DNA from 2 places in the Margalitia sp. FSL K6-0131 genome. Region 2 is predicted to be linked to the other one. Evidence: a T-box and tRNA genes for the amino acid it is inferred to sense, from the RefSeq annotation. Region 2 holds a T-box; the other holds one or more tRNA genes.
What was found. The T-box of region 2 lies ahead of serS (serine--tRNA ligase). A T-box ahead of a tRNA ligase gene usually reads a tRNA of that ligase, here a tRNA-Ser.
Positions count from the first base shown of each region.

Region 1 (4,434 bases), 560 kb from region 2:
CGACGTATTCGTACACTTCTCAGCTATCCAAAGTGAAGGTTTCAAATCTTTAGACGAAGGTCAAAAAGTTACATTTGATGTTGAGCAAGGACCTCGTGGAGATCAAGCAGCTAACGTTCAAAAAGCTTAATCTAAATAAAATTATTCAAACAGGCCCTAATAGAGCCTGTTTTTTTATGTATTTCTAGATTATTCTTATATAAAAAAAACCTACTCAACAGTGAGTAGGAATCTAAAACAGGTACAGTAAAATGATTTTGAGCTTTAAAGGTTCACTACAGTATAACATATTGATTAACAATATACAGAGCTTTCATCCACCATTTAAAAATTAATTTGAAAGTAAGTATATTCCTATTGAGCTATCCTGCCCCTTTTGTGGCATAAGAAAAGAGCTTCCTAACACTTTTGGAAAGTGACCTTTAGTTTAGTTTGTACAATAGAAAAAAAGCATCCCTTATTAAAGGAATGCCCCCGCATCTGTCTCATTAGCTGCTTCTCTTCTCTATCCGGGCTGTTTCTAACATTGTATCCTTCTTATATTGTTTTATAATGCCTCTTTTTTTCGAGAGGACATGGAAGTTTTTTTACGTTTACCCTTGCTCCCCTTCTTCGCTAATTCCCTATTCCCTTTATTGTTTCTACTAGATTTCTCTTTTACCTTCTTTTTAGGCTTACTGGAATATCGCGGAGTCTCGGAAGTTAATTGAACAGGAACATCCCTCTGTTCCTTGGACATCAATTTTAAGGCAACTGAAACTAATGTAATTGAATCGTACTGATCGAGCAATTCGCTTGCTGCACGATTAAACTGTGTGTACTGCTCCTCTTCAACCAATTGGATCATCTTTTCTACTGCGGCTTGCTGTATAGACTCCCTTGCCTCAGCTATGGTCGGTATTGATTTGCGTTGAATGTTTCCTTTGGAGGCTTTTTCAATACTGCGGATTTGTCCGGTCTCCCTTGGTGTAGCAAATGTAATGGCTAACCCTGTTTTACCTGCTCTCCCTGTTCTACCGATTCGGTGAACATAACTTTCAGGGTCTTGAGGAATATCAAAATTGTAGACGTGAGTAACCCCTGATACATCAATTCCTCTTGCAGCAACATCGGTTGCCACTAAAATATCAATTTTTCCCTCACGAAATTTTTTCATCACAGCATCTCTCTGTCGCTGATTTAAATCTCCATGTAATCCATCAGCAAGATAACCTCTTTTATTTAATGCATCACTTAATTCATCAACACGTCGTTTAGTTCTTCCAAAAATAACTGCTAATTCTGGGTTATCAACATCTAGCAGACGGCAAAGCACTTCAAACTTATCCCGTTCATTAACCTCATAATAAATTTGCTTAACAGTTGGAGAGGTAACTTCCTTTGCTTTCATCTTTACTAACTCAGGATTGTGCATAAACCTTTCTGCAAGATTTTGAATAGGTTTGGGCATGGTCGCGGAGAACAGCATAGTTTGTTTTTCTTCAGGGGTCTCTTTGAGGATTCGTTCGATATCCTCCAGAAAGCCCATATCTAACATTTCATCAGCTTCATCTAAAACAACAACTGAGATACGGTTTAATTTTAGCGTTTTACGTTTAATGTGGTCTAAAAGTCTTCCGGGTGTTCCCGTAATGATGTGAGGTCCCATTTTTAATGCCTTAATTTGACGTTCTATCGACTGCCCTCCATAAATAGGAAGCGCAGTGATACCCATATATTTTGACAAACGATTAATCTCTTCTGAAACCTGGATAGCTAACTCTCTGGTCGGTGCAATTGCAATAGCTAGCTTGTACAAATTTTTTGCTTGTATCTATTTTTTCTAAAATCGGTATTGAAAAGGCAGCCGTCTTTCCTGTCCCTGTTTGTGCTTGACCAATAATGTCCCTCCCAGTCAAAGCTATAGGAATGGCTTTCTCTTGAATAGGAGATGCTTCTTCAAATCCCATATCCGTAATTGCTCTTTTTATAGGATCACTAATTCCCATTTCTTGAAATGTTGTCATACTCAATGCCCCCCTTTATGTGTTTACTATTTTTTATCTTGGACAAATCTCCTATATTGAATGCACATCTTTATGCGATCTTTACAACTTTTCATCCTCCCTCATTCAAAATAGGAATTTTCGTTAATGTATTCTTACCATTTGTATTTGTTTTACCGCTATATGTAATCTCTAGTTAGTAATTTGGCCTTAGATTTAAAAATAAAAAACGGACTCTAAAATAAGAACTTAGTATTGAGAAATCGATTTATTTTATTAAAATGCTCTTCCGTTGTAAAACTTTCTCATTCAACCTGCCCTTTTACTTCAATCAGAAATATCATCCCATGTTGAACTATTATGCATTTATATTATAAAAAAACTGATGATCTTATTTTGATCATCAGCTTTTTCCATTGTTAATTTCATTATATCTTTCTAAAATATTCAAGCATATAATTTCGCAAAGTATATTCAAGCATTAGCCTTCATTTTTCGAAAACTTATGGTTAAAGTCACAAAAATACAGCACTAACATTCCTATGTATGGCGGAGAAGGTGGGATTTGAACCCACGCGGGCAGGTCTACTACCCCTAACGCATTTCGAGTGCGCCCCCTTAAGCCTCTTGGGTACTCCTCCAAAAAAATGTTCCTCTTCTATTATACTAAATTCCTTTCTTTTTTCAATGCAAAGGATCTCCAGGCACCTTGATGAACTGCTATCTGACACAGAATAGAAGTTCCGCAAAACGGTTACCTTAAAGGTAAATTATTGCGGGAGGAAGAAGGCTTTGGAAACAATTGATTTTTTAACCTTTAAAGAAGATTGGACATACATCAAGAGGATGGTCATTAGCGTTGCTGCCCAATTGGAGGATAATCAAAGCTATGTAAGAGAAATGGCGATTGAAGATTTAGTGGAAATTATTCAGGAAATGGATAAACGTGAACCGAAAAAGGAAAAAGGGGAAACGAAAATATCTATTGATTAGGTGTTATCTGCTACAAAGTCAAAGTGTTTTTGGATTCACTGCTAAAAAGGACATGGCATAGGAGGGAATTTTCATGCTAGCATTTCTGCAAAAAATCGGTAAATCCTTGATGCTGCCTATCGCAGTCCTGCCTGCAGCTGGTTTATTATTGCGGCTGGGTCAACCAGACTTGCTAAATATTAAATTTATTGCTGAGGCTGGAAATGCCTTTTTCGGAAGCATGGCGATTGGACAAGATGCCGTCTTTAGTAATCTTGCCCTTTTATTTGCGATTGGCGTCGCCATTGGCTTTGCAAAAGATAATAATGGAGCTGCCGCATTAGCAGGCGCCATCGGTTATATGGTTTTAACCTTTACTACACACGCCATTAATCCAACGGTAAATATGGGAGTACTCGGCGGAATTATTTCCGGAATTGTCGCCGGTTTATTATACAACCGGTTCCATGATATTCATCTTCCAACCTGGCTTGCCTTTTTCGGAGGAAGGAGATTTATTCCGATTATTACAGCTTTAGCAGGAGTTATCTTAGGGATTCTATTCGGGTATATTTGGCCGTATGTACAAGATGGAATTGATGCATTAGCTCATTGGATTACAAGTGCCGGTGCCTTTGGCTACGCGGTCTACGGATTCTTAAACCGACTGCTTATTCCTTTAGGCTTGCATCATATTATTAATACTCTTGTCTGGTTTGATTTTGGAACCTTTAAGGATGCCGCCGGAAATGTGTATCATGGGGATATTACCCGCTTCCTGCATCATGATCCGACTGCCGGAAGGTTTACGACCGGTTTCTTCCCTATTATGATGTTTGGTTTGCCAGCCGCTTGTTTCGCAATGATGGCTACAGCCAAAACAGATCGGCGCAGAAAAACAGCAGGTTTACTGCTCGGTATGGCGTTAACCTCTTTTGTTACCGGGGTAACGGAACCAATTGAATTTGGATTCATGTTCGTGTCACCACTGCTTTACGTTATTCATGCTTTACTGACCGCTACATCATTTGCGGTGACGTATTTGCTTGGTATCCATGATTCTTTCAGCTTTTCTGCAAGTTTGATTGATTATATTTTGAACTATGGTATTGCTCAAAAACCGTTGCTATTGATTTTAGTTGGCTTAATTTATGGAGTTATCTATTTTATCATCTTCTATTTCGTCATCAAATGGCGCGATTTAAAAACACCTGGGCGCGAAGATGAAGATGAATTCGCAGATGATGACACCATCGCTATCTCTGCGGACGATAAGTATACAAGAATGGCAGCAGGCTTTTTAAAAGGGCTGGGAGGAAAAGAAAACTTAACTAATATTGATAACTGCGCTACCCGCCTCCGCTTGGATGTACGGGATAGTGGTAATATTGACGAAACAACTATTAAACGTTTCGGAGCAAGAGGCGTGATGAAAACAAGTAAATCAAGCGTGCAGATTATCGTTGGTCCGGATGTA
Region 1 is NZ_JBBOZS010000001.1:574,659-579,092, reverse strand. It holds gene NSQ59_RS02965 (cold-shock protein) at 1-130, shown strand, start outside; partial or broken gene NSQ59_RS02960 (DEAD/DEAH box helicase) at 548-2,006, opposite strand; tRNA gene NSQ59_RS02955 (tRNA-Ser) at 2,533-2,626, opposite strand; gene NSQ59_RS02950 (hypothetical protein) at 2,778-2,978, shown strand; gene nagE (N-acetylglucosamine-specific PTS transporter subunit IIBC) at 3,052-4,434, shown strand, end outside.
Region 1: it encodes a tRNA-Ser, which carries the amino acid that the T-box ahead of serS (serine--tRNA ligase) is inferred to sense. The anticodon was not compared.

Region 2 (4,434 bases):
ATTTGGAGGACCTGATGATGAAAATATAATGTCAGCAAGAGCAACGGCAAAACTTGCCTACCACTTAGTAAATGACTATCCTGAAATGTTGAAAACATCAAGTATTCCAAAAATGGTGTTTCATGCAGGCTTTACTCCAGATGAAGATGTTAAAATGGAAAACTGGAATTGGATGCTGCCATCATTAGTCTATGGTTCAAAGGATAATGGTGTGGATGGTTTGAAAACAGGTACTACAGATTTTGCAGGCTATTGCTTTACGGGTACTGCTCAACGAAATGGAATGCGGGTTATTACGGTTGTATTAAATGCAACAAATGCAAAAGGTCAAGGCGGATACAGCGCACGATTTGATGAAACGAAAAAAATGATGGATTATGCGTTCAGTAATTTTTCCGTTAAAGAGGTTTATCCTAAAAACTATGAAATTAGTAAACATAAAACTCTTCCAGTGTTAAAAGGGAAAGAAAAAAATGTAAAGATTTCCACAAAAGAGCCTCTTCGTTTAGTTGTAAAAAATGGTGAGGATAAAGCTTTTAAACCTGTTTTAGTGTTAGATAAGAAAAAGCTCGACAAAGATGGCAATCTTTTAGCACCTGTGAAAAAGAACGAAGCAGTGGGAAAACTTGTAGCAGAATATAAAGGTTCAAAGGATTATGGATATTTATATGGCCAAAAATCTGCTAGTGTTTATGTTGTAACTGCAAATAATGTCGATAAGGCAAATTGGTTTGTTCTTATGATGAGAGGCGTGGGCCACTTTTTTGCTAATATTTGGGGCGGAATAACATCTACAGTTAAAGGTTGGTTCTAAAATTAATACTATACAAATAAAGCATTTTAAAGGCACCTTCTTGACAAGGTGTCTTTTTTGCTGTTTATTAATCTTAGGAACTTTATGGGAATTAAATATTTTCAGAAAAAAGGGGTAGTGTTCGTGAAAACAGGAACTGATAGAGTTAAGCGCGGCATGGCAGAAATGCAAAAAGGCGGGGTAATTATGGACGTTATAAATGCGGAACAAGCAAAAATTGCAGAAGATGCTGGAGCAGTTGCTGTTATGGCATTAGAACGCGTACCTTCAGATATACGAAAAGCTGGTGGTGTAGCAAGAATGGCTGATCCACGTATTGTGGAAGAAGTGATGAATGCTGTGACAATCCCTGTAATGGCTAAAGCAAGAATTGGCCATATTGTTGAGGCACGTGTTCTTGAGGCAATGGGAGTAGATTATATTGATGAAAGTGAAGTATTAACTCCAGCTGATGAAGAATACCATTTAAATAAAAAGGAATATACTGTTCCATTTGTTTGTGGCTGTCGTGATTTAGGGGAGGCAGCACGCCGAATCGGTGAAGGTGCTTCAATGCTGCGCACAAAAGGTGAACCAGGTACAGGAAATATTGTAGAAGCAGTTAGACATATACGAAAAGTAAATGCACAGGTAAGAAAAGTCATCAGCATGAATGAAGATGAATTAATGACTGAAGCCAAAATTCTAGGGGCGCCATACGAAGTATTGCTTGAAATTAAAAGGCATGGCGGTTTGCCAGTCGTTAACTTTGCTGCTGGTGGGGTTGCAACTCCAGCTGATGCAGCACTTATGATGCAATTAGGAGCAGATGGTGTTTTTGTTGGTTCGGGTATATTCAAATCAGAAAACCCTGCAAAATTTGCTAAAGCTATTGTAGAAGCAACAACACATTATCAAGACTATGAGCTTATTGCTCATATTTCCAAAAACCTAGGAACAGCAATGAAAGGAATTGAAATATCTTCATTATCACCAGAATCTCGTATGCAAGAACGAGGCTGGTAAGGAGTATCGTCTAATGGTTAAAATCGGTGTACTAGGCCTTCAAGGGGCTGTAAGAGAACATGTTAATGCAATAGAGAAATGTGGTGCTAATGCAGTTGTAGTAAAGCACAAGGAGCAATTAAATGAGCTGGATGGGTTGATTCTACCCGGTGGTGAGAGCACAACAATGAGGAAGCTCATAGATAAGTATGACTTTTTAGATGAGCTTAAGAACTTTGGAAAACAAGGTAAGCCGATGTTCGGCACTTGTGCTGGCTTAATATTACTGGCTAAATCGATTGTAGGATATGATCAACCGCATATTGGAGTGTTAGATGTAAAGGTTGAAAGAAATTCATTTGGTCGACAAAAGGAAAGCTTTGAAACTGATTTAGATATAGCTGGTGTAGCTGACCATTTTCCGGCAGTATTTATACGTGCGCCACATATCGTTGAAGCTGGCGAGAACGTTGAAGTACTTGCCAAACATAATGGAAGAATAGTAGCAGCTCGAGAAGGACAGTTTTTAGGCTGCTCCTTCCATCCGGAATTAACAGATGACAGCAGACTAACAGAATATTTTGTGGATATGGTCAAAAAATCAAAAGAAAATGCATAAAAGCAGTTGCATTTAGGTAAAAATTGTAGTAAATTATTTTTTAATATCAATTTAAAGCATTGACAGGAAATAGTAGCAAGTTATTCTTTTTTAGAGAGTCGGTGGCCGGTGTAAACCGATAAAGGAAATTTGCGAATCCATCCTTGAGCGAAGTACCGAATGTTTTTTAAACTAGTAAGTACTTTCGGGTAAAACCGTTATCGATTAAAGTGGAAAGCAAATCTAATTTGCTTTCAATCTGGGTGGCAACGCGGGTAACTCTCGTCCCTTTATAGGGGACGGGAGTTTTTTGTTTTTATTAAGAATAAGGAGGAAAATAGCATGCTTGATATTAAATATTTAAGAGCAAACTTCGATAAAGTAAAGGAAAAATTGCAGCATCGCGGGGAAGATTTGACCGACTTTGAAAAGTTTGAGGAATTGGATATAAAAAGACGGGAACTTATTGTTGTTACAGAAGATTTAAAAAGCAAACGCAATGAAGTAAGTCAAAAAATAGCGCAATTGAAAAGGGAAAAGCAAGATGCTGACAACTTGATCACCGAAATGCGTGAAGTTGGAGAAAAAATAAAACTATATGACGATGAATTGCGTCAGGTGGAAGAAACATTGGATCGCATCCTCATGTCTATTCCTAATATTCCTCATGAAAGTACTCCAATTGGAGAATCAGAAGATGATAATGTCGAAATCCGTAAATGGGGAGAGGTAAGAGAGTTTGATTTTGAAGCTAAGCCGCATTGGGATATTGCGACAAATTTAAGTATATTAGATTTTGAACGCGCAGCGAAAGTAACAGGAAGCCGTTTTGTATTTTACAAAGGGTTAGGTGCCAGGCTAGAACGGGCTTTATTTAACTTTATGTTAGACCTGCATGTAGAAGAGCATGGTTATGAAGAAGTATTACCGCCATATTTAGTGAATCGTGCAAGTATGACAGGTACTGGCCAGCTGCCTAAGTTCGAGGAAGATGCATTTTTAGTAGAGAGTGAAGATTACTTCTTAATCCCTACAGCAGAAGTACCGGTGACAAATTTACACCGAGATGAAATTTTAGACGGGGATCAGCTTCCTATCAATTATGCAGCATTTAGTGCATGTTTCCGTTCTGAGGCAGGTTCTGCAGGTCGTGATACTAGGGGACTCATTCGCCAACATCAATTTAACAAGGTAGAGCTGGTGAAGTTTGTGAAACCGGAAGATTCTTATGAGGAGCTTGAAAAATTAACAGGTCATGCAGAAAAAGTACTTCAATTACTTGGATTGCCATACCGTGTTTTAAGTATGTGTACAGCAGATTTAGGATTTACAGCTGCTAAAAAATACGATATCGAAGTATGGATCCCAAGCTATAATGCTTATCGCGAGATTTCTTCTTGCAGTAACTTTGAGGCATTTCAAGCACGCAGGGCAAATATTCGTTTCCGCCGCGAACTTAATGGGAAGCCAGAACATGTTCATACACTAAATGGTTCAGGCTTGGCAATCGGACGTACAGTCGCTGCTATTTTGGAGAACTACCAACAAGAAGATGGCAGTGTAATAATTCCAGAAGTGTTGCGTCCATATATGAGAAATGTGGATGTTATTAAAGCAAAATAAATTTATGTAATCTAAATGCCTTTATGCGTACATGTTTACTAGGTTTTCTCTCGATATAACTGTACACGTGTACGCATTAGGCAAAAGTTAATAATAAACACAAATATCAATCGGGAAAAAGAAGATAAAAAATAACTTATAAATAGTGTTGACAAGCTGTTTTTTGTTTGTTATATTATTACTTGTCGATACGGAGGAATACCCAAGTCCGGCTGAAGGGATCGGTCTTGAAAACCGACAGGCGGGTTAAACCGCGCGGGGGTTCGAATCCCTCTTCCTCCGCCATATTGAATAATAACACGCATAAAATATTGGAGATTTGAGATTCGTTACTTTTTGTAACGAATCTTTTGTTTTATAGAGGAAATAAAAGAAGCCGCTTTTTAGGCGACTTCTTTTAATATGATAAGGAAGT
Region 2 is NZ_JBBOZS010000001.1:18,896-23,329, forward strand. It holds gene NSQ59_RS00080 (serine hydrolase) at 1-814, shown strand, start outside; gene pdxS (pyridoxal 5'-phosphate synthase lyase subunit PdxS) at 899-1,819, shown strand; gene pdxT (pyridoxal 5'-phosphate synthase glutaminase subunit PdxT) at 1,833-2,417, shown strand; T-box leader at 2,468-2,689, shown strand; gene serS (serine--tRNA ligase) at 2,739-4,019, shown strand; tRNA gene NSQ59_RS00100 (tRNA-Ser) at 4,212-4,304, shown strand.